Regions from separate parts of the Leclercia sp. W6 genome, predicted to be linked through region 4. Evidence: predicted binding sites of a transcription regulator. Region 4 holds the regulator's gene; each other region holds the start of a gene.
What was found. Region 4 encodes PurR, which represses purine synthesis genes. Its sites were predicted from a motif close to CANGCAAACGTTTGCNTG; they were not measured.
Positions count from the first base shown of each region.

Region 1: a site for PurR is predicted at 1,000-1,017, ahead of galS (HTH-type transcriptional regulator GalS). Genes of this name have one in related genera too.
Region 2: a site for PurR is predicted at 1,272-1,289, ahead of purL (phosphoribosylformylglycinamidine synthase). Genes of this name have one in related genera too.
Region 3: a site for PurR is predicted at 2,440-2,457, ahead of DVA43_RS10000 (amino acid aminotransferase). Genes of this name have one in related genera too.

Region 1 covers NZ_CP031104.1:451,851-455,233, reverse strand. Annotated here, with positions in the region: gene galS (HTH-type transcriptional regulator GalS) at 1-891, opposite strand, end outside; gene yeiB (DUF418 domain-containing protein YeiB) at 1,047-2,204, opposite strand; gene folE (GTP cyclohydrolase I FolE) at 2,222-2,890, opposite strand; gene DVA43_RS02195 (YbfB/YjiJ family MFS transporter) at 3,008-3,383, opposite strand, start outside.
Region 2 covers NZ_CP031104.1:65,163-68,545, reverse strand. Annotated here, with positions in the region: gene purL (phosphoribosylformylglycinamidine synthase) at 1-1,185, opposite strand, end outside; gene mltF (membrane-bound lytic murein transglycosylase MltF) at 1,454-3,004, shown strand; gene tadA (tRNA adenosine(34) deaminase TadA) at 2,892-3,383, opposite strand, start outside.
Region 3 covers NZ_CP031104.1:2,018,862-2,022,244, reverse strand. Annotated here, with positions in the region: gene DVA43_RS10010 (YcbK family protein) at 1-408, shown strand, start outside; gene DVA43_RS10005 (MBL fold metallo-hydrolase) at 427-1,074, shown strand; gene DVA43_RS10000 (amino acid aminotransferase) at 1,186-2,376, opposite strand; gene DVA43_RS09995 (porin) at 2,561-3,383, opposite strand, start outside.
Region 4 covers NZ_CP031104.1:1,601,506-1,604,888, forward strand. Annotated here, with positions in the region: gene DVA43_RS07810 (MFS transporter) at 1-328, opposite strand, end outside; gene DVA43_RS07815 (YnhF family membrane protein) at 493-582, opposite strand; gene purR (HTH-type transcriptional repressor PurR) at 879-1,904, shown strand; gene punR (DNA-binding transcriptional activator PunR) at 1,910-2,833, opposite strand; gene punC (purine nucleoside transporter PunC) at 2,949-3,383, shown strand, end outside.

The DNA of each region.
Region 1 (3,383 bases), 1.1 Mb from region 4:
CCGGGCCATGGAGGCGATGGGGTAGCGGACTGTGGTCAGCTGCGGGTCCGTGTAACGGGCAATCGGGATATCATCAAAACCAATCAATGACAGATGCTGTGGCACCGCAATGCCATTGTCTTTCAGCGCCGTGAGTGCGCCCGCCGCCATACTGTCGTTGTAGGCAAAGACCGCGGTCAGCTGCAGGTTGCGCCCGAGCAGCTCCACCATGGCCGCTTCCCCACCCTGCATGTCCGGCGCACCGGTGCCGATCCAGCTGTCTGATCCGGTAATACCCTGTTCAAGCAACGCTTTCTGCCAGCCTTCCCGGCGCATATCATCGTCCTCAATGCGGTGGCTGGAGGCCAGATAGCCGATGCGCTGATGCCCGTTGTTCATCAGCATCCGCGTCGCCATCATCGCTCCGCTGACGTTATCGAGGCAGACGCAGCGGTGGGCGTAGCCGGGAACGATGCGGTTAATGAGCACCATGCCGGGGATCTGCTCCATCAGGGCAGAAAGCTCCTCGTCGCTCAGGGCTTTTGAATGCACGATCAGGGCGTTACAGCGCTGGCGAATCAACACCTCAATGGCGTTACGCTCTTTTTCCGCCTCGTGATAGCTGTTGCCGATCAGCACGTTTTTCTGGTGCTCCTGGGCCACCATATCGACGGCTTTTACCAGGGCACCGAAGAAGGCATCTGACACGTCCATCACCACCACGCCGATGGTATCGCTGACCTGGGTCGCCAGCGCCTGGGCGTTCGCATTAGGCCGGTAGCCCAGCGCCGTGACGGCTTTCATCACGCACTCCCGCGTCTCCGGACTGACCAGCGCGCTATTGTTGAGAACCCGGGAAACGGTGGCGACAGAAACGCCCGCCTGACGCGCGACGTCACGAATGGTGATCATATTCACCACCCTTATTTAGATTGCAGCGACTCACAGACACCCCCTGTGTTTAGCAAGGTGTCTATTCTGGCAGCGACAAGGCGAGGACTACGTGAAGAAGGTCACAAGGATGAAAACGGTTACATCCGTTTTGTTAATGATTGTGATCCAGATCGTTATCCGGATGTATGGCTTGATGAAACGCCTGACGCACGTATGGTCAATTGCCGCCATACCCATTCCAGCGGCCCCTGACGGAAATGGCGCATCCAGAGGACGGAGAAAAGAATATTAACCAGCCACACCGGCAGGACAATGCCCAGCAGCTGTAGCCGGTCGAACTTCATAAATAAGCCAAGCTGATAGAACAAAGTGGTACAGATTAGCGTCTGTAAAATATAGTTGCTGAGCGCCATGCGCCCCACGCAGGCCACCGCCGTCACCAGCCGGAAACGGCAGAGCTGTGGCCAGTAACCGTAGATGAGCGCGGCATAACCAATCGTCTGAAACGGCGCGCTCAGCTCGCGCGGCGCCTGCAACAGGAATGCACACCAGCGATAATCCCAGTGCAGATACCACTGGGCGATCACCGCCGGAAGATTAACCGCCAGCCCCACCAGCACCAGCCACATCCCGGTACGGCGATAGTGGCGCGGGCTGAACTCGCCCTTCAGCCAGCCGGTACGCATCAGCGCGGCGCCGATAAGCATCATCCCCGCCAGCTGCCAGCCATACTGTGCGCCGAGCGCCAGTAAACTGTTGCCAATCATATCCGCCCGGTTGCTGATGGCTTCCAGTCCGCCGCCCAATTTCCAGTACTGCTCATATTGCAGGTTCGCCGCATCCGGCACCCAGGAGCGGTTGGTGGAGCCGCCGGAGATAATCCCCAGCAGCAGCAATATAGCCACGCCGATTAGAAACAGCACCACGCCGGTATTGAAGAGATTTTTGACATCATGTGCGTCGCGGATGATGCGCCAGCAGATCAGCCCTACCAGCCCATAGGCCAGCAGAATATCGCCATCCCAGAATAGCAGCCCATGAAGAAATCCGAACAGCACCAGCAGAGAGAGCCGGGCCTGGATCCAGCGTTTACCGCGTTTCAGTAACAGCTGAAGACCTGCGCCAAACAGCAGCGCAAACAGGGTAAGAAATTTGACCTGGGCAAAGAGATCCAGCACCGCCCATGTCCAGGCGTCGCGAAGAGTGATATCGCCATACCAGGCGGGATTGAGGTAAGCGGCCTTCGGCAAACCGAAGGCGCTTATATTCAGAAGCAGAATACCCAGAATAGCGACGCCACGAACGAAATCCAGCGTGACATTTCTTTCCATGTACCCTGCCCTGACGATTAGCTAACGTGACGGACGGCGCGCAGGAACTCCTGGCGGGTATTCTGGCTCGATTTGAACAGGCCGCCCAGCGAGGTGGTGGTGGTGGCGCTGGTCGCATCACGAATGCCACGCGCTTTCACGCAGTAGTGTACCGCATCAATCGATACCGCCACGTTGTTGGTGCCAAGCAGCGTTTGCAGCGCGATGAGGATCTGCTGGGTTAAACGCTCCTGCACCTGCGGACGCTGGGCAAAGAACTGCACGATACGGTTGATTTTGGACAGGCCAATCACCGCATCTTTCGGGATATAGGCCACGGTCGCTTTACCGTCGATGGTCACAAAGTGATGTTCGCAGGTGCTGGTCAGGGTGATATCGCGCACCGTCACCATCTCATCGACCTTCATTTTGTTTTCAATGACGGTAATTTTCGGGAAATTAGCGTAATCAAGCCCGGAGAAAATCTCATCGACATACATTTTGGCGATGCGACGCGGCGTCTCCATCAGACTGTCATCACTCAAATCGAGATTGAGCAGCTGCATGATTTCGGTCATGTGCCCGGAAATAAGACTTTTACGTGTTTCGTTGTCCATCTCCTGAACCGGTGGGCGCAGCGGCGTTTCAAGGCCGTGTGCTACCAGCGCTTCATGGACGAGGGCAGCTTCTTTACTCATTGATGACATTCTTTTCTCCTGCAGGTGTGGCGCTCTTCTGCCCTCCGTGGGGCAAAATGTGCACTCATTGTGCGCGAGGCGGCGAGCATAATCCAGTATTCACCGCGATAATTATTCTAATTGTCGTTACCTTTCAACCTGACGCTGCCAGACCAGTCCGCCCGCAACAAACAATGCGATACCGGCAAGGCCCAGCGCAGGCTCAAGCTGATGGGTAAGCCAGCTCGACAGTGCCGAGGTCATCGGGCCAATTAGCTGCCCGATGGCATAGCCGGTCGTCAGTAACCCGGCCATGTAACGCGTATGATTCGGTGCCAGTTCACGCCCATAGAGCAACGAGAGCTGCATCGCACATAAAAATCCGCCGCCGACCAGCAGCGCACCGGTCACCAGACCGGCCATCCCCGGCATCAGCCAGGCGGCAATCACTCCCACCGCCTGCAACCAGAGCACGATCGCCAGCCGACGATGGGTCGACGCGACGTGGCGCAAGGCTATGCTG
Region 2 (3,383 bases), 1.5 Mb from region 4:
CTTCTCTTCGTAGGTACGGAAGTAACCGTTCAGTGCCGGACGACCAAATTCGTTGTTAAACGCTGCGCCGCCCAGCGGGCCGTCGGTCATGATATCCAGCGCGGTAACAATACGCTCTGGTTTGCCAAAATCTTCTTCCCACGGCTGTTCAAAGCCCGGGATACGCAGGTTGGAGACGGAGAAACCCACCAGACCCGCTTTTGGTTTTGCCCCACGGCCGGTTGCGCCTTCGTCGCGGATTTCACCGCCGGAGCCGGTGGCAGCACCCGGCCACGGCGAGATCGCCGTCGGGTGGTTGTGGGTTTCGACCTTCATCAGGATATGCGCCGGCTCCTGATGGAAGTCATAGCGCCCCGCTTCGCGATCGGCGAAGAAGCGGCCCACCTCGGAACCTTCCATGACTGCGGCGTTGTCTTTATAGGCCGACAGCACGTGATCAGGGGTTTGCTCGAAGGTGTTTTTGATCATTTTGAACAGCGACTTTGGCTGTTGCTCGCCGTCGATAATCCAGTCGGCGTTGAAAATCTTGTGGCGGCAGTGTTCTGAGTTGGCCTGCGCGAACATATAGAGTTCGATGTCGTTCGGGTTGCGGTTCAGCTTAATGAACGCGTCCTGCAGATAGTCGATTTCATCTTCGGCCAGCGCCAGACCCAGACGCAGGTTGGCGTCAATCAGCGCCTGACGGCCTTCACCCAGCAGGTCCACGCTCTGCACGGGCGCAGGCTGATGGTGAGAGAAAAGCTGCTGCGCGTCGTCGAGAGAAGCGAACACGCTCTCCATCATGCGGTCGTGCAGCTCGGCTGCCACAACGGCCCACTGGGCGTCGGTCAGGGTGGAGGCTTCAACGTAATAGGCCACGCCGCGCTCCAGACGGTTAATCTGGCTCAGACCACAGTTGCGGGCGATGTCGGTTGCTTTAGAAGACCAGGGGGAGATGGTGCCCGGACGAGGCGTAACCAGCAGAAGTTTACCGTTCGGGGTATGGCTGCTCAGGCTTGGGCCGTACTTCAGCAGGCGCTCAAGCCGGACTAAATCCTCTGACGTTAAGGGAGCATTCAGGTCAGCAAAATGGACATACTCAGCGTAAATATTGCTTACCGGAAGGTCGGCCGCCTGAAAACGTGCCAGCAGTTTGTTGATACGGAAGGCAGACAGTGCAGGCGAACCACGCAGAATTTCCATCATAAGTCTCTCGTCTTCGAAGCGCCGGAGGCGCTTACAGTGTGCGCAAGGGGGGAAAACGGGCGCCATTATAGTGGATCCTGCGCGCCGACGAAACCGTTTGCGTCGTAATAAAATCGTCGTTGTCATTTAACCATTGGTGTTGCCTTTCCCGCTAATAAGTTGCCAAGTGGCGTAACTTTACGCAAAATGCCGCGAAATCTTTGGTAATACTTGTTTTTACTGTGACGACTACAAACCAAAATAATACACAGCTCATAGAATCAACTTATTGAAAAAATTAAAGATTAATTATCTGTTCATCGGCATCGTGACCCTGCTGCTGGCAGCGGCCCTGTGGCCTTCAATCCCCTGGTTCGGTAAAGCCGAAAATCGCATCGCCGCCATTCAGGCGCGGGGGGAGCTGCGCGTCAGTACTGTGGCCTCTCCCCTCACCTACAGTGCGATCAACGATAAAGTCATTGGGCTGGATTACGAGCTGGCGCAGCATTTTGCTGACTATCTGGGCGTAAAGCTTAAGATTACGGTACGGCAGAACATCAGCCAGCTGTTTGACGACCTGGACAATGACAAGGCTGACATGCTGGCTGCTGGCCTGGTCTATAACAGCGAGCGCAGCAAAAACTATCAGCCAGGCCCAACCTACTACTCTGTCTCGCAGCAGCTGGTCTATCGCGTAGGCAGCCTGCGACCACGCACGCTTGCCGGGCTCACCGCCGAGCAGCTCACCGTTGCCCCGGGCCATGTCGTCATTGACGACCTTCGGGCGCTGAAAGAAAAAAAGTACCCTGAACTTAGCTGGAAGGTTGATAAGAAGCTCGGCACCACGGCGCTGCTGGAACAGGTGACGGACGGGAAACTGCCCTACACCATCGCCGACTCGGTTGCCATTAGCCTGTTTCAGCGCGTTCACCCGGAGCTGGCCGTGGCGCTGGACGTCACTGACGAGCAGCCTGTCACCTGGTTCAGCCCTCTCGACGCCGACCAGACGCTCTCCGCCGCCATGCTCGATTTCTTTAACAGAATGAATGAAGACGGTACGCTGGCGCGTCTGGAGGAGAAGTACCTCGGTCACGGGGATGGCTTCGACTATGTCGATACCCGCAGCTTCCTGCGGGCGGTGGATAATGTCCTGCCGACGCTGAAGCCGCTGTTTGTGAAGTATGCCCAGGAGATTGACTGGCGACTGCTGGCCGCCATCTCGTACCAGGAGTCTCACTGGGACGCGCTGGCCACCTCGCCAACCGGGGTACGCGGCCTGATGATGCTGACCAAAAATACCGCCCAGAGCCTGGGCCTGACCGATCGTACCGATGCTGAGCAGAGCATCAGCGGCGGCGCGCGCTATCTGCAGGCGATGATGGACAGAGTACCGGAGAGCGTCCCGGAAGAGGAGCGGATCTGGTTTGCGCTGGCGGCCTATAACATGGGCTATGCCCACATGATCGACGCCCGCGCCCTGACCGCGAAAACCAAAGGTAACCCCGACAGCTGGTCAGATGTAAAACAGCGTCTGCCGCTACTGAGCCAGAAGCCGTATTACAGCAAGTTGACCTATGGCTACGCGCGCGGCCACGAGGCGTACGCCTACGTGGAAAATATCCGTAAATACCAGATAAGCCTGGTGGGGTATCTGATGGAGAAAGAGAAAGAGGCGCAGGCAGCCCAGCAGCTGGCCCAGGCCTATCCGGTGGTGGCACCGGATGAGCTTACTCACCCGATAACTTCGATTCTGCCTTTTGCTGCTTTTTCTGCTGACGCCGCATTCGAAAGAAGTCACTTAGCATCGCCGAACACGCTGGTGCCAGCACCTCTCCAATAACCTTGACCTGATGGTTCATGCCGGGGTGACTGAGCACGTCCAGCAGCGAACCTGCCGCACCGGTTTTTTCATCCCGCGCGCCATACACCACCGTACCGATCCGGCTGTGGATCATGGCGCCGGAGCACATGACGCAAGGTTCAAGAGTGACATACAGGGTGGTGTCCAGCAGGCGGTAGTTTTGCAGCACCAGCCCGCCCTGGCGCAGGGCCATAATTTCGGCATGGGCGGTGGGATCGTGGCGACCAATCGGGCGATTCCAGCCTTCGCCGATCACCTGATTATTGTGTACCAGCACGGCACCGACCGGGACTTCGCCTTCATCCCAGGCACGTTGGGCAAGCTGGAGCGCATGGCGCATCCAGTATTCATGATTAAG
Region 3 (3,383 bases), 420 kb from region 4:
GGTGAGTCGATCAAAGCTGAGTTTTTTGATGGTCGGGGCTATATTCAGGATGAATTAGCCAAGCTGAATCACTTTTTCCGTGATTTCCGCGCCAATAAAGTAAAGGCCATCGATCCGGGATTATTTGACCAGCTTTACCGCCTGCAGGGTTTGCTTGGCACCCGCAAACCGGTCCAGCTCATTTCCGGCTACCGCTCTCTTGATACCAATAATGAATTGCGCGCCCACAGCCGCGGTGTAGCTAAAAAGAGCTATCACACCAAAGGGCAGGCGATGGATTTTCATATTGAAGGCGTTTCGTTAGCCAATGTTCGCAAAGCTGCGTTATCTATGCGCGCAGGTGGTGTAGGATATTACCCACGTAGCAACTTTGTGCATATTGATACCGGGCCATTGCGGCACTGGTAATAACAAATCAGGAGCAGTATGAACTATCGTATTATTCCGGTCACCGCCTTCTCCCAGAACTGCTCGCTTATCTGGTGTGAACAAACCAAACTGGCAGCCCTGGTCGATCCCGGTGGCGATGCAGAGAAGATCAAACAGGAAGTCGCTGCCGCTGGCGTGACCTTAATGCAGATCCTGCTGACCCACGGTCATCTCGATCACGTGGGGGCGGCGGCTGAACTGGCACAGCATTATGGCGTGCCGGTGATTGGCCCGGAAAAAGAAGATGAGTTCTGGCTGCAGGGATTACCGGCGCAGAGCCGCATGTTTGGTCTTGATGAATGTCTTCCCCTGACGCCAGATCGCTGGCTGAATGAGGGCGAGAGCGTCAACGTGGGCAATGTGACATTACAGGTCTTGCATTGTCCAGGGCATACTCCAGGCCATATTGTTTTCTTTGATGACCAGTCGCGTCTGCTGATTTCTGGCGATGTGATCTTTAAAGGCGGCGTAGGGCGCAGTGATTTCCCCCGGGGCGATCACGGCCAGCTGATTCGCTCGATCAAAGAGAAGTTATTACCGCTGGGCGACGATGTGACCTTTATTTCAGGTCATGGCCCGATGTCTACCCTGGGATACGAACGGCTGCACAATCCGTTCCTGCAGGATGAAATGCCGGTCTGGTAACGAACATTAAAAAAGCCTGCTTTAAGCAGGCTTTTTTAATTGCCCGGTGGCGCTACGCTTACCGGGCCTACACGTAGGCCGGGCAAACGCAGTGCCGCCCGGCTTAAAGCATTACAGCACCGCGACAATCGCTTCGCACAGCGGCGCCATGTTATCCGGCGTCATCCCCGCCACGTTAACACGACCCGATGCCACCGCATACACACCAAACTCTTCGCGCAGACGCAGAACCTGCTCTTTGGTCAGGCCGCTGAATGAGAACATGCCATTCTGTTTGATGATAAAGCTGAAGTCGCGATCCGCCCCTTTTTCCGCCAGGGTGTTCACAAACAGCTGACGCATGCGCTGAATACGCTGACGCATGTCGTTCAGTTCCTGCTCCCAGATAGCGCGCAGGGCGTCATTGCTGAGAATAGTCGCCACTACAGACGCACCGTGAGCCGGCGGGTTAGAGTAGTTAGCGCGAATAACAGATTTCATCTGGCTGAATGCACGGTCAACGGTCTGCTCATCAGACGCCACCAGCGTACAGGCACCTACGCGCTCGTTGTAGAGGCCGAAGTTCTTGGAATAGGAGCTGGCAACAATCAGCTCTTTATGGACTGCTGCGAAGGCGCGCAGGCCTTCGGCGTCTTCTTCCAGGCCACGAGCAAAGCCCTGATACGCGAAGTCGAACAGCGGCAGCCAGCCTTTTTCTACGGAGAGTTTCGCCAGCTGTTCCCACTGCTCAAGCGTTGGATCAATCCCGGTTGGGTTATGGCAGCAGCCGTGGAACAGCACCACATCGCCCGCCTGCGCTTCGCTCAGGCTTGCCAGCAGGCCGTCGAAGTCCAGAGAGTGGTTGGCCGCGTCGTAGTAAGCATATTCACGCACTTCCAGACCTGCAGAGTTAAAGACACTCTTGTGGTTCGGCCAGCTCGGATTGCTCACCCAGACGGTTTTTACGCTGGTGTTTTTGGCGAGGAAATCCGCTGCCACGCGCAGTGCGCCAGTACCGCCAGGGGTCTGCGCTGTGCGGGCACGTTTATCGCTGACAATCGCGCTGCCTTTGCCGAACAGCAGTTCCTGGGTGCAACGACCAAATTCCGGAATACCGTCGATGCCGAGGTAGTTTTTGGTATTTTCATTTTCCAGCAGATACTGCTCAGCTTTTTTAACGCTGGTCAGTACCGGGGTCTTGCCGGTCTCATCTTTATAGACACCAATACCCAGGTTAATTTTCCCAGGGCGGTCATCGGCACGAAACAGATCGGCCAGGCCCAGAATAGGGTCGGCAGGGGCGGCGGTAATGTTCTCAAACATGACGAAGTTCCATTGTGGTTACGGAAGTGAAATCCGCTATCAGGTTAACGATAGTTCTACAAAATGCCAACCGTTTGCTACAAAAAGCGTGCGGCTTTTCAAAAGTCGCCATTTTTTGCTTTCAGGCATAAAAAAACAGGGCCGAAGCCCTGTTTTTTAGACATATAACAAAGTGGTGTACTGATTAGAACTGGTAAACGATACCTACACCCGCCTGGTCGTCGGTAGACAGGCCAGTTGCTTCGGTGTAGTTGTTGTCATCCAGCAGGTTGAAGCGGTACGCAGCGTACACGTTCATGTTTTTGTTGAAGTAGTACCATGTACCCACTTCTACGTATTTCACCAGGTCAGCATCGCCGCCGGAGAAACCGTTACGACCGGTCAGATCTTTACCTTTGGACTGAACGTAACCCACGGATGGACGCAGACCGAAGTCGAACTGGTACTGAACCACAGCTTCAACGTTCTGAGTCTTGTTCGCGAACTCGCCGTCGTTTTCACGGGTCATGTTCTGAGATTCGCCGTACATTACCGCTGCGTACAGGTTGTTTGCGTCATATTTCAGGGAGGTTGCCCAGCCTTCAGCACGTTCGCCTTTACCGTCAACACTCTGCGCAGTAGAGCGGTCAGAGTTAGAGTAAGCTGCAGTTACGTTGAAGCCTTCAGCGAAGTCATAACCCAGAGAGTAGCTGCCGCCGTCGCCGTTCTGACGGCCGGTGGTGTGGCCAGATTCGTTTTTGCCCTGGTACTGCAGACCCACTGCCAGGCCGTCAACCAGACCGAAGAAGTCAGAGTTACGGTAGGTAGCCAGACCGGTGCTACGTCCGGTCATGAAGTTGTCGGTTGCCGCCAGGGAGTCGCCGCCCCAGATGACGAACATATCGGTAGAAGCCAGCGCATCGTAGAACACGCCGTAGTTACGACCGTAGTCGAATGAACCGTAATCACCAGCTTTCAGGCCTGCGAATGCCAGACGGGTCTTGGTACCCTGAGCGCCTTCCTGGGAA
Region 4 (3,383 bases):
AGGCGCCGTGATTAAGGCTGGTCAAAATACGCGACAGCATCAGGGTGGTGTAATCCGGGGAGAGCGCCGACAGCACGTTGCCGACGGTAAAAATCGCCATCAGGAAGATCAGCGCATTACGACGGCCGCGATGGGAAAGCAGCAAGGTCATCAGCGGCGCTCCTACCATTACCCCGATAGCGTAAGCACTGATTAACATGCCCGCAGCAGGAATAGAGACATCCACACCCCGGGCGATAACCGGTAGCAGTCCCATTGGAGAAAACTCGGTGGTGCCGATGCCAAATGCGCCAATGGCCAGGGCCAGCAGCGGAAAATTGATTTTCATACTTCAACTCCGGATACCGTGTCGTCAGGCGACACAGAACAATGAAGGCGAAAGCATGACATCAATCACAAAAAATGAGAAGTTAACAATTTGGCAAAAGATTTTTGCAGGAAGCGTAACAATAGCAGAAGGGAGACGAGGGAGCATGAGCTCCCTCACAAATATCAGTGCAGCGCAGCCGTCAGACCGCTGGCAACGATCAGACCCAGAACAATAACGGTGGTAATCAGCGAAAACTTAAGATCGGTACTCATCAATTTTTCTCCTTTTAATCACCCTACGAAGAGTGAGCTTGCTCATTTTTGCACAGTTCAGGGTAAAAATCTTGCTGGATTTAGAATGATATCGATTTTTACTCTTCCCCTTTTGGTCAAGATCAGCCAAAATTCCACGCTAAATTTATTAGCGTACCGGCCATTGACCCCCTCCTGACGTCCTGTGTCGTTTTCCCGGCGTACCGCAATTCAAATTGCGCAATTAGGGCGAGTGAAGGCAAACGTTTACCTATTGGTTTTTCAGGAGCTTAAGATATGGTCTGGAGTGACATCTGATGGCAACAATTAAAGACGTAGCGAAACGCGCAAACGTTTCCACTACAACCGTATCACATGTTATTAACAAAACCCGCTTTGTGGCGGAAGAGACGCGTAACAACGTCTGGGCAGCGATCAAAGAGCTGCACTATTCTCCGAGCGCCGTCGCCCGTAGTCTGAAGGTGAACCACACCAAATCGATCGGCCTGCTGGCGACCAGCAGCGAAGCCCCCTACTTCGCAGAAATTATTGAAGCGGTAGAGAAAAACTGCTTCCAGAAAGGTTACACCCTGATCCTCGGCAACGCCTGGAACAGCCTGGAGAAGCAGCGGGCCTATCTGTCGATGATGGCGCAAAAGCGCGTCGACGGCCTGCTGGTGATGTGCTCGGAATATCCGGAGCCGCTGCTGAAGATGCTGGAAGAGTATCGCAACATTCCGATGGTGGTGATGGACTGGGGCGAAGCGAAAGCCGACTTCACCGACTCGGTCATTGATAACGCCTTTGAAGGTGGCTACATGGCCGGACGTTATCTGATCGAACGCGGTCATCGCGATATCGGCGTCATCCCGGGGGCGCTGGAGCGCAACACCGGCGCCGGTCGTCTGGCCGGTTTTATGAAAGCGATGGAAGAGGCCTTAATCACGGTGCCAGAAAACTGGATCGTCCAGGGCGACTTTGAGCCGGAGTCCGGCTATCGCGCCATGCAGCAGATCCTCTCCCAGACGCCGCGTCCAACCGCTATTTTCTGCGGCGGGGATGTGATGGCGATGGGTGCCCTGTGTGCCGCTGACGAGATGGGGCTGCGCGTGCCGCAGGACGTTTCGCTGATCGGGTATGATAACGTGCGCAACGCCCGTTTCTTCACCCCGGCGCTGACCACCATCCACCAGCCAAAAGATTCGCTGGGCGAGACCGCCTTCAACATGCTGCTCGACCGTATCGTCAACAAACGTGAAGAGTCGCAGTCTATTGAAGTGCATCCGCGTTTGATCGAACGCCGCTCTGTCGCCGATGGCCCGTTCCGCGACTACCGCCGTTGATCCGCTCAGGGAGCCAGTACCTCTGGCTCCCGCAGCCACTCCCTGTTCATCGTTTCACTGTCCCCCAGATAATCCAGCAGCCACGCCAGCGCCGGTGACATGTCGTTTTGTTGCCAGGTGAGGCAGCAGGCCGCATCCGGGAAGGGGTTTTCCAGCGACAGCGCCACCCATTTGCCACTGTCTATCCACGGCCGGGCAAAATGGACCGGCACCATCCCCACGCACAGCCCGGCAGACAGGCAGGTCGCAGAGGATTCCCAGTCCGGGGTGACGATCCGCCGCTGGTTATCCAGCAGCCAGGTGATCCGTTTCGGCAGCGAGCGGGAGGTATCTTCCCGCACCAGCGACGGCCAGTTGCGCAGAGTGTCATCGCTGAGCGGGCCGGGAAGCGCGGCCAGCGGATGGTGGCTGGCCACCACGCAGACCCAGCTTAGCATCCCCATATCGCGAAACGCGTAGCGTCCCCCCACCGGTATCGCCTGGGTCGCGCCGATCGCCATCTCCACCCTGCCGTCCGCCAGCGCATCCCAGACACCGTTAAAGACCTCCTGGGAGACGCGCAGCTCAACGTCAGCGAAGTGGCGATAAAAGTCGACAATCATCTGACGGGTGCGCTCGGGACGTACAATGTTATCCACCGCAATGGAGATATGCCCGCGCCAGCCGTTGGCGATCTGCTGACACTGTTCGCGGGTGATCTGCATTTTTTTGATAACAGAGCGCCCCTCCTTCAGAAACCACAGCCCGGCAGGCGTCAGCTCCACATCACGGTGACGCCGTTCAAACAGCGGCACCGCCAGCCACTCCTCAAGCTGACGCACCGTATAGCTGATGGCTGACGGGACGCGATGTAACTCCTGCGCTGCGCCGCTGAAGCTGCCGTTACGCGCAACGGCATCCACCACTTCAAGGGAATATTCTGACCACATTTTCTGCCTGCAAAAAATTTGAATGCAACCGCCAAATATTAGCGTTTCACAAGCGGGATTGCACTGCCTACACTCAGCGGCTACCTAAACCTGCATCCATAAGGACAATAAAACAATGCAACCCGGGAAAGGATTTTTAGTCTGGCTCGGCGGCCTGAGCGTGCTGGGCTTTCTCGCCACCGATATGTATCTGCCTGCGTTCGCCATCATGCAGGCGGATCTGCAAACCCCGGCTGCCGCCATCAGCGCCAGCCTGAGCCTCTTCCTGGCCGGTTTTGCCTTCGCGCAGCTGCTCTGGGGACCGATGTCTGATCGCTTCGGACGCAAGCCGGTGCTGCTGGCTGGCTTAGCCATCTTTGCATTCGGCTGCCTCGGCATGCTGTGGGTACGCGACGCCACCTGGCTGCTGGTGCTACGCTTCATCCAGGCGGTGGGCGTCTGCGCCGCGGCGGTGACATGGCAGGCGCTGGTGACCGATTACTACCCGGCATCGCGAACCAACCGCATTTTCGCCACCATCATGCCGCTGGTTGGCTTGTCGCCGGCGCTG